2 regions of the Exiguobacterium sp. s191 genome follow, and region 1 is predicted to be linked to the other one. Evidence: riboswitches for the same ligand, from Rfam matches in the RefSeq annotation. Region 1 holds a riboswitch; the other holds the start of a gene.

Region 1 (3,933 bases):
TGTCATTCAACTCTTCAATGGAATCAATGCGTTACGTCAGCAATTACCGGACGATGTCCGGATTCACGGAATCATCACGCATGGAGGTGATGCGCCGAACATCATCCCGGAATACGCAAAAGCACGTTTCTTCATCCGGGCGACGACACGGGAACGATTGAATGCCGTCACGGAAAAAATCAAAGCCGTCGCCCAAGGCGCGGCACTCGCGACTGGGGCGACACTTGACGTCATCGCCTTCCAAAATGAAGTCGATAACCTCGTCTTCAACCGGACGTTCGACCGTCTGTTCCAAGAAGAAGCAGAATCGCTTGGTGAAAAGGTCCACTTAGACGAACGACCGGGTCTTGGCTCGACGGATGCCGGTAACATCAGTCAAGTCATTCCGACGATCCATCCGTATATCAAGATAGGTCCGGACGATCTCGTCGCGCATACGGAAGCATTCAAAGAAGCGGCTCGTTCAGAAGCTGGAGATGAAGCCTTGATCACGGGTGCGAAAATCCTCGCTCGGACAGCGCTTCGCGTCCTCGCTGATGAACGGACGCGCGGGGCGATCGCTCAAGAATTCCACGATCGGAAGAACGGATATTTATGAGCGGAAAACAACGACTGGATGCACTGCTATCAGGTGCTCCGGTCGTTTTTGAGATGCGGTCGATCACGAATTGGTGATGGGTGACAGAATTGGAGCGAAATCAAAAAAGAGACAAGACAGAAGCATTTGCGCTTTGTTTTCTTGAAAAAGATATGCTAGGCTAAAATTGTATAACTCAATAATCCAGTTCTTCGGGGTAGGGTGAAAATCCCAACCGGCGGTGATGCGATCGATTGATCGACGAGCCCGCGACCTGTGATGTACGCATCATGGCTGACTTGGTGAGATTCCAGGGCCGACGGTAAAGTCCGGATGGGAGAAGAACGAAACGACACGATTCAAGCCGTTTTCTGAAAAAATGTTTTCAGGAGATGGTCTCTTTCTGCATGAAAAAATGCAGGGAGCGAACCGTGTATTTCGTGAACCCTTCTATACAGACGCCCCTTTTTCAAGGGGCGTCTTTTTTCATTTGAAAGGAGTGAACGCGATGTCACAGATGATGAGTTATGCCATGCAATTAGCACAAATGTTACACGGACAAACAAGTCCGAATCCAAGTGTCGGCTGTGTCATCGTCAAACAAGGACGCATCATCGGCTTTGGTGCGCACCGGTTTGCCGGTGGTCCGCACGCAGAAGTCGAAGCCTTACGGATGGCAGGGGAAGCCGCCCGTGGTGCCGATCTTTACGTGACGCTCGAGCCATGCAACCATCACGGCAAGACGCCACCATGCACGGAAGCGATTCTACAAGCAGGAATCAAACGAGTCTTCGTCGCAACGGAAGACAAACATGCGATCGTCGCTGGTTCCGGAATCAAACGACTACAGGACGCGGGAATCGAAGTCGAGGTTGGCTTGTTACGACATGAGGCAGAAGCCCTCTACACGGCATTCTGGAAGACGATCGAACGAAAACGTCCGACCGTGACCGTCAAAATCGCTCAGACGATGAACGGGATCGCGGCGACAGGTGAACAGCGCTGGATCACGTCAGAAGAAGCACGCGCGAACGGTCGTGCTCTGCGAGGTCGCCATGATGCGATCCTCGTCGGCAGTGAGACGGTCCTCGTCGATGATCCGGCACTAACGTTACGCGCGTCGTCAGGCATCGAGCCGATTCGGGTAATCGTCGATCGTCGTGGTCGGGTCCCGGAGACGGCCCAAGTTTTCCGTGATGGTAAAAATCCAACCTACTGGCTGACGAGTGTTCCTCGGATTAGTCACGATCAGGTGACGGTTCTCGTTGGTGAGTATGAGACGCCGGAAGCGATTTTGAAACGCTTATACGAACAAGACATCCGCAGTGTTTTGATCGAAGGTGGACCGACGATTCAAGCCGCTTTCCTTGAGGCAGATCTCGTTGACCGAATCGAAGTCTACCAAGCCCCATCGATTTTTGAAGGCGATGCGTGGAATAGTCAACACGATATCGAAGATCGTTTTCAAATCGACCAGGTTGAGACGGTTGGACCGGATCTCCATCTGACGTACATCCGAAAGGAGGAGACGACATGTTCACCGGATTGATTGAAGAAGTCGGAACCTTAAAACGAAAGATCCCGCGACCGAACGGGTTAGCGCTTGAAATTGAGGCGCACCAGGTACTCGAAGGAACGAAGATCGGGGATAGCATCGCCGTCGACGGGATTTGTTTGACGGTCACGTCGATGAGTCCGACCGGTTTCACAGCAGATGCCGTCCATGACACGATCCGTTCGACGGCACTCGGCACGTACCGCGTCGGAAGCCCATTGCAACTCGAACGGGCGATGCCGGCAGACGGTCGTTTCGGCGGTCATTTCGTCAGTGGACATATCGACGGAACAGCGCGGCTGATCAGTCGGCGACCGGATGGAGAAGCGATGGTTTATACGTTTGATGTCGGATCGTGGCAAAAGTATTGTATTCCGAAAGGCTCGATCGCGATCAACGGCACGAGCCTGACGTTGCAACGCGTCACGCCGGAAACGATCTCGATTTCATTGATTCCGCACTCACGTCAAGTGACGACGTTTGATCGATTGGCAAGCGGCGCAGTCGTCAATATCGAGTGTGACATGATGGCGAAACATCTCTATCATTTCACGCAGCATGAGAAGCAGACGGACTGGGCAGCATTCTTAGGAGGCGACATGTAATGAACGGATTCGACTTGATTGAAGACGCGATAGAAGATTTGAAGAACGGACGACCAATCATCGTCTGCGATGACGAGGATCGTGAGAATGAGGGCGATCTCGTCATGCTCGCGGAACACGCGACACCGGAAAACATCAATTTCATGATCACATACGGAAAAGGACTCGTCTGTGTACCAGTCAGCCCGCGGATCGCAAAGCGACTCGAACTTGCTCCGATGACAGCGAATAATACAGATCCGCATGGAACGGCATTCACGCTCAGCATCGATCATGAAGAGGCAAAGACCGGCATCAGTGCTGAGGAACGGTCGCTAACGATTCAGCGGATGCTGACGGATGGACCGGAACGTTTCAAACGACCGGGTCACATCTTTCCGTTGATCGCCAAAGAGGGTGGTGTCCGGGAGCGACGTGGACATACGGAAGCGGGTGTCGATCTTGCCCGTCTTGCCGGTAGCGATGAGATCGCCGTCATCTGTGAAATCATTAAGGAAGACGGCACGATGGCACGGGTCGATGATCTACTTCTCTATAAGGAAGAACATGATTTAAAACTGATTACGATCGAAGCACTCGTCGCGTATCTCGAGCGACCGTTGAAGCGGGAGGCGGAAGTGTTGCTTCCGACGACGTTCGGAGCCTTTCGGATGATTGGCTATACGACACAAGATAAGAAAGAACATGTCGCTGTCTTATCCGGTGAAGCGCACGACGGGATGCTCGTCCGTCTACACTCGGAATGCCTGACAGGGGACGTCTTCGGTTCGAAGCGTTGCGATTGTGGACCGCAACTCGATGCGGCACTCGAGCGGATCGAACGAGAAGGTGGAGCCGTCCTCTATTTACGTCAGGAAGGACGCGGCATCGGTCTGATGGCGAAGTTAAAAGCGTACGAGTTACAGGAACAAGGACTCGATACGGTCGAAGCGAACCATGCACTCGGTTATCCGACGGACATGCGTGATTATACGGTCGCAGCGAACATGTTGTGTGATCTCGGCGTGACGAAGATCCGCTTGATGACGAACAATCCGGACAAACAACGGGTGCTCGAACAAGAAGGCATCGAAGTCATCGAACGCGTGCCCCATCAAGTACCGGCTGAACCTGAAAATCAACGTTATCTGAAAACAAAACAAACGAAACTCGGGCACTGGCTCGATATCCAAGGAGGACATACATCATGATCTACG
Region 2 (3,933 bases), 400 kb from region 1:
CATAAAGCTCCCCTTCACGCGCATCACTTCGATTCGGTCCGCCTTGCGCGAAGCCAACGACTTCTTCTCCTGAAACGGCAACATACACGCGCTGATCGACTAACGTCTACTCCCATTGTTTCGTCCGTTTTTCGTACGATAACTGCGCTAAATAAGTGTCCGGGATGATACCTTGATACGTCTCCCGCCAAGCGTCGATATGAACGCGAGCGATGGCTGACGCATCTTCAAGATGTGCTTCACGGATTCTCATAACAAGATGATAAAGCGACGTGTCTCGCGTCCATTACGAACAGTCGGCTCGATTTCTTGTCCGCCGTTCGCTAAGATGACACGACATGATGCTAGATTATCAACGCCACACGTCAACAGTACTTGATCCAGTCCACGCTGGCGTGCTTCTTCAAGCGCAAGTCGAAGACCACTCGTCGCATATCCTTTCTGACGCTCGGATGGTCGGATTCCGTATCCGATATGTCCGCCGTACAACTTCAAGTTCTCCGTCAAGTCATGCCGGAAGTTCAACGCTCCGACGATTCGTTGCCCGTCGACCATCCAGTACGTCGTATGGGTGACGAGACCCGGTCTGACCGTCGTCTCCATTTCCTTAAGTTCCGCGAAATAAGCGCCAAGTGGTTCATATGTGTCTCCGACTGCTTCCGGCACGATCGTTTCGCCCGATTCTCGCCAGTCTTCTAAAAAAGCGCGGTACTCCGTTTCCCATTCAAGAGTCGGTTTCATCAACTGCATCATTGGTGATTGCGCACCTCCTCTTCAATCAAACGATCGAGCCAGTCATCGATATGTTGAAACAGATAGCCTGCTTGTTTTGCAGCTGTCGTATCCATATAGAAATCACGTTCCGGTGCAAGCGGCGATTCATCTTCTCCTTTTGCAACGAGTTGACTCGTCGTTCCCGCAACGTGGTCGATCTTATCCACTAGGTCTTGAATTGATAAGACACCGTCACTCGCAGCGTTGATCGGTCCCGTCAGTTCGGAACGACCACACCACTCAAGAAAGGCAGCGGCTTCGTAACTTGAGATATACCCCATCTTCGCGTATGTGTTTTCGGCAACGATCGGACGACCGTCAAGCGCCCGCTTGATATGAAAGACGAGTCGCTCCGTATAGTCATCTGGTCCGAGGACGACCGGAAAACGGACCGCAACGACTGGGAACGTCGCCCGTTGGAAGAAATAACTCTCCGCTTGGCGTTTCCCTTCGCCATATCCATGTTCCTTCTCGAGGTCATATTTCCCGGGAAACGGATTGTAGGCACGCTCCGTGATATTCGCACCACCGTCTTCATAGACAGACATCGTCGACGTCAACACGTAGCGCCCGACTTTCCCTTCAAACGCGTCGATCGCAAGCTTGGCTTGATACGGCGTGAAGCAAATGTTGTCATAGATGACATCCCAGTGCTGTTGGTTTAAGTCCTTCATCGTACTACTTGACGTCCGATCCCCTTTGAAAAATGTCAAGCCCTTCGCGACTGGTGGCGTATGCTCGCCGCGTGTGACGATCGTCACGTCATCCCCCGAATCGGCTAAGCGAATTGCAAGCCGGCGTCCGAAATAGCGCGTTCCCCCGAAGATCAATACTTTTCTCATCCTGAAGCCCTCCCTGTTCGTAGTAGCATTCACTCTCTTAATATTTCGAGTCAACGGAACAGGTCTCCTGTATACGGACAATAAAAAAATCGTGGACGATGTCCACGATTGGATTCATTAACAGCCACCCGGTGTCCCGGCATTCGTTGCCGTCCGGAACGAAGTCCCGCAACCGCATGTTGCGATGGCATTCGGATTCGTGATCGTGAATCCGCCGCCAAGCATCGACTGTTTATAATCGATTTCCAGTCCTTTGACGACCGGGTAATCTTTTTCGTCCACGATGACGGTCACGCCGTGCTGTTCGAAAACGAGATCCGTTTCTTTCTGTTGGTCGAATCCCATTCCGTACGACAGACCACTACATCCACCACCTTGGACGAGCATCCGAAGATTCCGTTCATCTGCTGGTGCCTGCGCCATCATGTCCTGGACTTGTAGCGCTGCTGCCTCCGTTAAATGGATCATGTCATCACCTTCCTTTTCTTTAGTATACGCAACTTCTGAGCGAATCGAAACCTAGTTGCTTGAAACTATCTTGAATTCGTTGTATAAATGGTATGTACAATAAAATAATCGTTCCATCTTCAGGGCAGGGTGAAATTCCCGACCGGCGGTAAACAACTCATATGAGTTGAAGCCCGCGAGCGAATAGGGCGCTATTTGCTGATTCTGTGTAATTCAGGAGCCGACAGTACAGTCTGGATGGGAGAAGATGGCGGCATGAGTTTGAATTTGATCGATTTTTGCAACAATCGATTAGGTTTATTTAATGCGGACTTCTCCCCTGTTGATCTCATCAATAGGGGTTTCTTTATGGACGCAGTCATGCCAATACTTCATCGAGAGGAACGAGCAAAAGGAGACAATACTCGTATGAAACGCACACAAAAAATGGTCACTCTGTCAATGTTAGGTTCAATCTCATTTGTTCTTATGCTTATCAATTTTCCACTACCGTTCTTACCGAACTATCTGAAGATCGACTTCAGTGATGTTCCTGCTCTCGTCGCAGCGATCATGTTCTCACCGGTCGCAGGTGTCATCGTCGAAGCATTGAAGAACGTGTTGTACTATATCTTCCGCGGAAGTGGTGTTCCGGTCGGAGAATTCGCGAACTTTGCTGCTGGCATCGCATTCGTACTTCCTGTCAGCTGGTTCTACCACAAAAAGAAATCAACACAAGGTCTCGCAACTGGTCTCGTCGCTGGTACGATCACGATGGCACTCGGTCTTGCGATTCTCAACTATATCTTGATCCTTCCAGCGTATGCATGGTTCCTCGGTATGGACTACATGGCGGATCCAGCTGTCAAATGGACAGCGATCACAGCCGGTATCTTACCGTTTAACGTCATCAAGGCGTTGTTCATCTCGGCACTCTTCATTCCGTTGTTCTTGAAACTACGACCATGGATGATGCGCCGTCAACAATCTGCCTGATCCGAAAAGCTGCGCCCGCTGACGGACACGAATCCCCTCGTTCAGACGAACGAGGGGATTTTTTGGCTGTCCGTGCTCACAGCTCATTTTCTTCGATTTTTAGGTAAATCTTTTCGAGTAACTCTTCCGGTGTCTCGCCTACGACGGTCTCACCATCAACGAGACAAAAATGATCAAGCGAACAAATGCCGCAATAGCCGAGGCAACCGTATTCGACGACGTCGACGTTCGGGTCACGTTCGAGTTGCTCCATGACGACCTGTGTACCAGCCGCTAAGTTACTGATACAAAATTCAATAATCGGATTCACTTTTTTTCCTCCTTCAAGCAGGAAACGACCTGCCTCATGTCGTATTATACAAGGTCAGACTGATTTAGGGGAACTAAGGGGGATTTTACGTTATGAAGCAATTGGTCGTACTCGGCGGAGGATATGGTGGAATGCGGATTTGTGAGCGATTCAAGGACGAGGAAGTTGCCGTCACGCTCGTCGACCGTCTACCGTACCACGCACTCAAAACGGAATATTACGCACTCGCAGCAGGTACATTATCAGATCGGGATGTCCGGATTGAATTTCCGGAGGGGAAACATCTTACTTATAAATATGGACATGTCATTAAAATTTCACCAGAGACGAATACGGTCCACCTGCAGGACGGATCAGAATTATTCTATGATGACTTGATCATCGCCCTCGGTTGCGAGGATAAATACCACAACATTCCGGGTGCTCAAGAGTTTACATACAGCATCCAGACACTTGAAGAATCGCGCAAGACACAGCAAGCGATCTGTGGTCTGTCACCGGGGTCCGTCGTCTCGATCGTCGGTGCTGGTCTATCTGGTGTCGAACTCGCCAGTGAACTGCACG

The links. Region 1 has a riboswitch for FMN ahead of ribD (bifunctional diaminohydroxyphosphoribosylaminopyrimidine deaminase/5-amino-6-(5-phosphoribosylamino)uracil reductase RibD). Riboswitches for the same ligand answer to the same signal wherever they lie in the genome.
Region 2: it holds a riboswitch for FMN, as region 1 does, so the genes downstream of both, KNQ09_RS09245 (ECF transporter S component) here and ribD (bifunctional diaminohydroxyphosphoribosylaminopyrimidine deaminase/5-amino-6-(5-phosphoribosylamino)uracil reductase RibD) in region 1, are expected to answer to the same signal.

What each region holds. Positions count from the first base shown of each region.
Region 1 covers NZ_JACSNC010000001.1:2,141,855-2,145,787, reverse strand. Annotated here, with positions in the region: gene KNQ09_RS11200 (M20 family metallopeptidase) at 1-598, shown strand, start outside; FMN riboswitch at 782-926, shown strand; gene ribD (bifunctional diaminohydroxyphosphoribosylaminopyrimidine deaminase/5-amino-6-(5-phosphoribosylamino)uracil reductase RibD) at 1,086-2,126, shown strand; gene ribE (riboflavin synthase) at 2,111-2,737, shown strand; gene ribA (GTP cyclohydrolase II) at 2,737-3,927, shown strand; gene ribH (6,7-dimethyl-8-ribityllumazine synthase) at 3,924-3,933, shown strand, end outside.
Region 2 covers NZ_JACSNC010000001.1:1,746,188-1,750,120, forward strand. Annotated here, with positions in the region: gene KNQ09_RS09220 (GNAT family N-acetyltransferase) at 1-88, opposite strand, end outside; gene KNQ09_RS09225 (hypothetical protein) at 107-253, opposite strand; gene KNQ09_RS09230 (GNAT family N-acetyltransferase) at 250-741, opposite strand; gene KNQ09_RS09235 (NAD-dependent epimerase/dehydratase family protein) at 750-1,616, opposite strand; gene KNQ09_RS09240 (HesB/IscA family protein) at 1,734-2,084, opposite strand; FMN riboswitch at 2,196-2,337, shown strand; gene KNQ09_RS09245 (ECF transporter S component) at 2,493-3,059, shown strand; gene KNQ09_RS09250 (YuzB family protein) at 3,136-3,369, opposite strand; gene KNQ09_RS09255 (NAD(P)/FAD-dependent oxidoreductase) at 3,462-3,933, shown strand, end outside.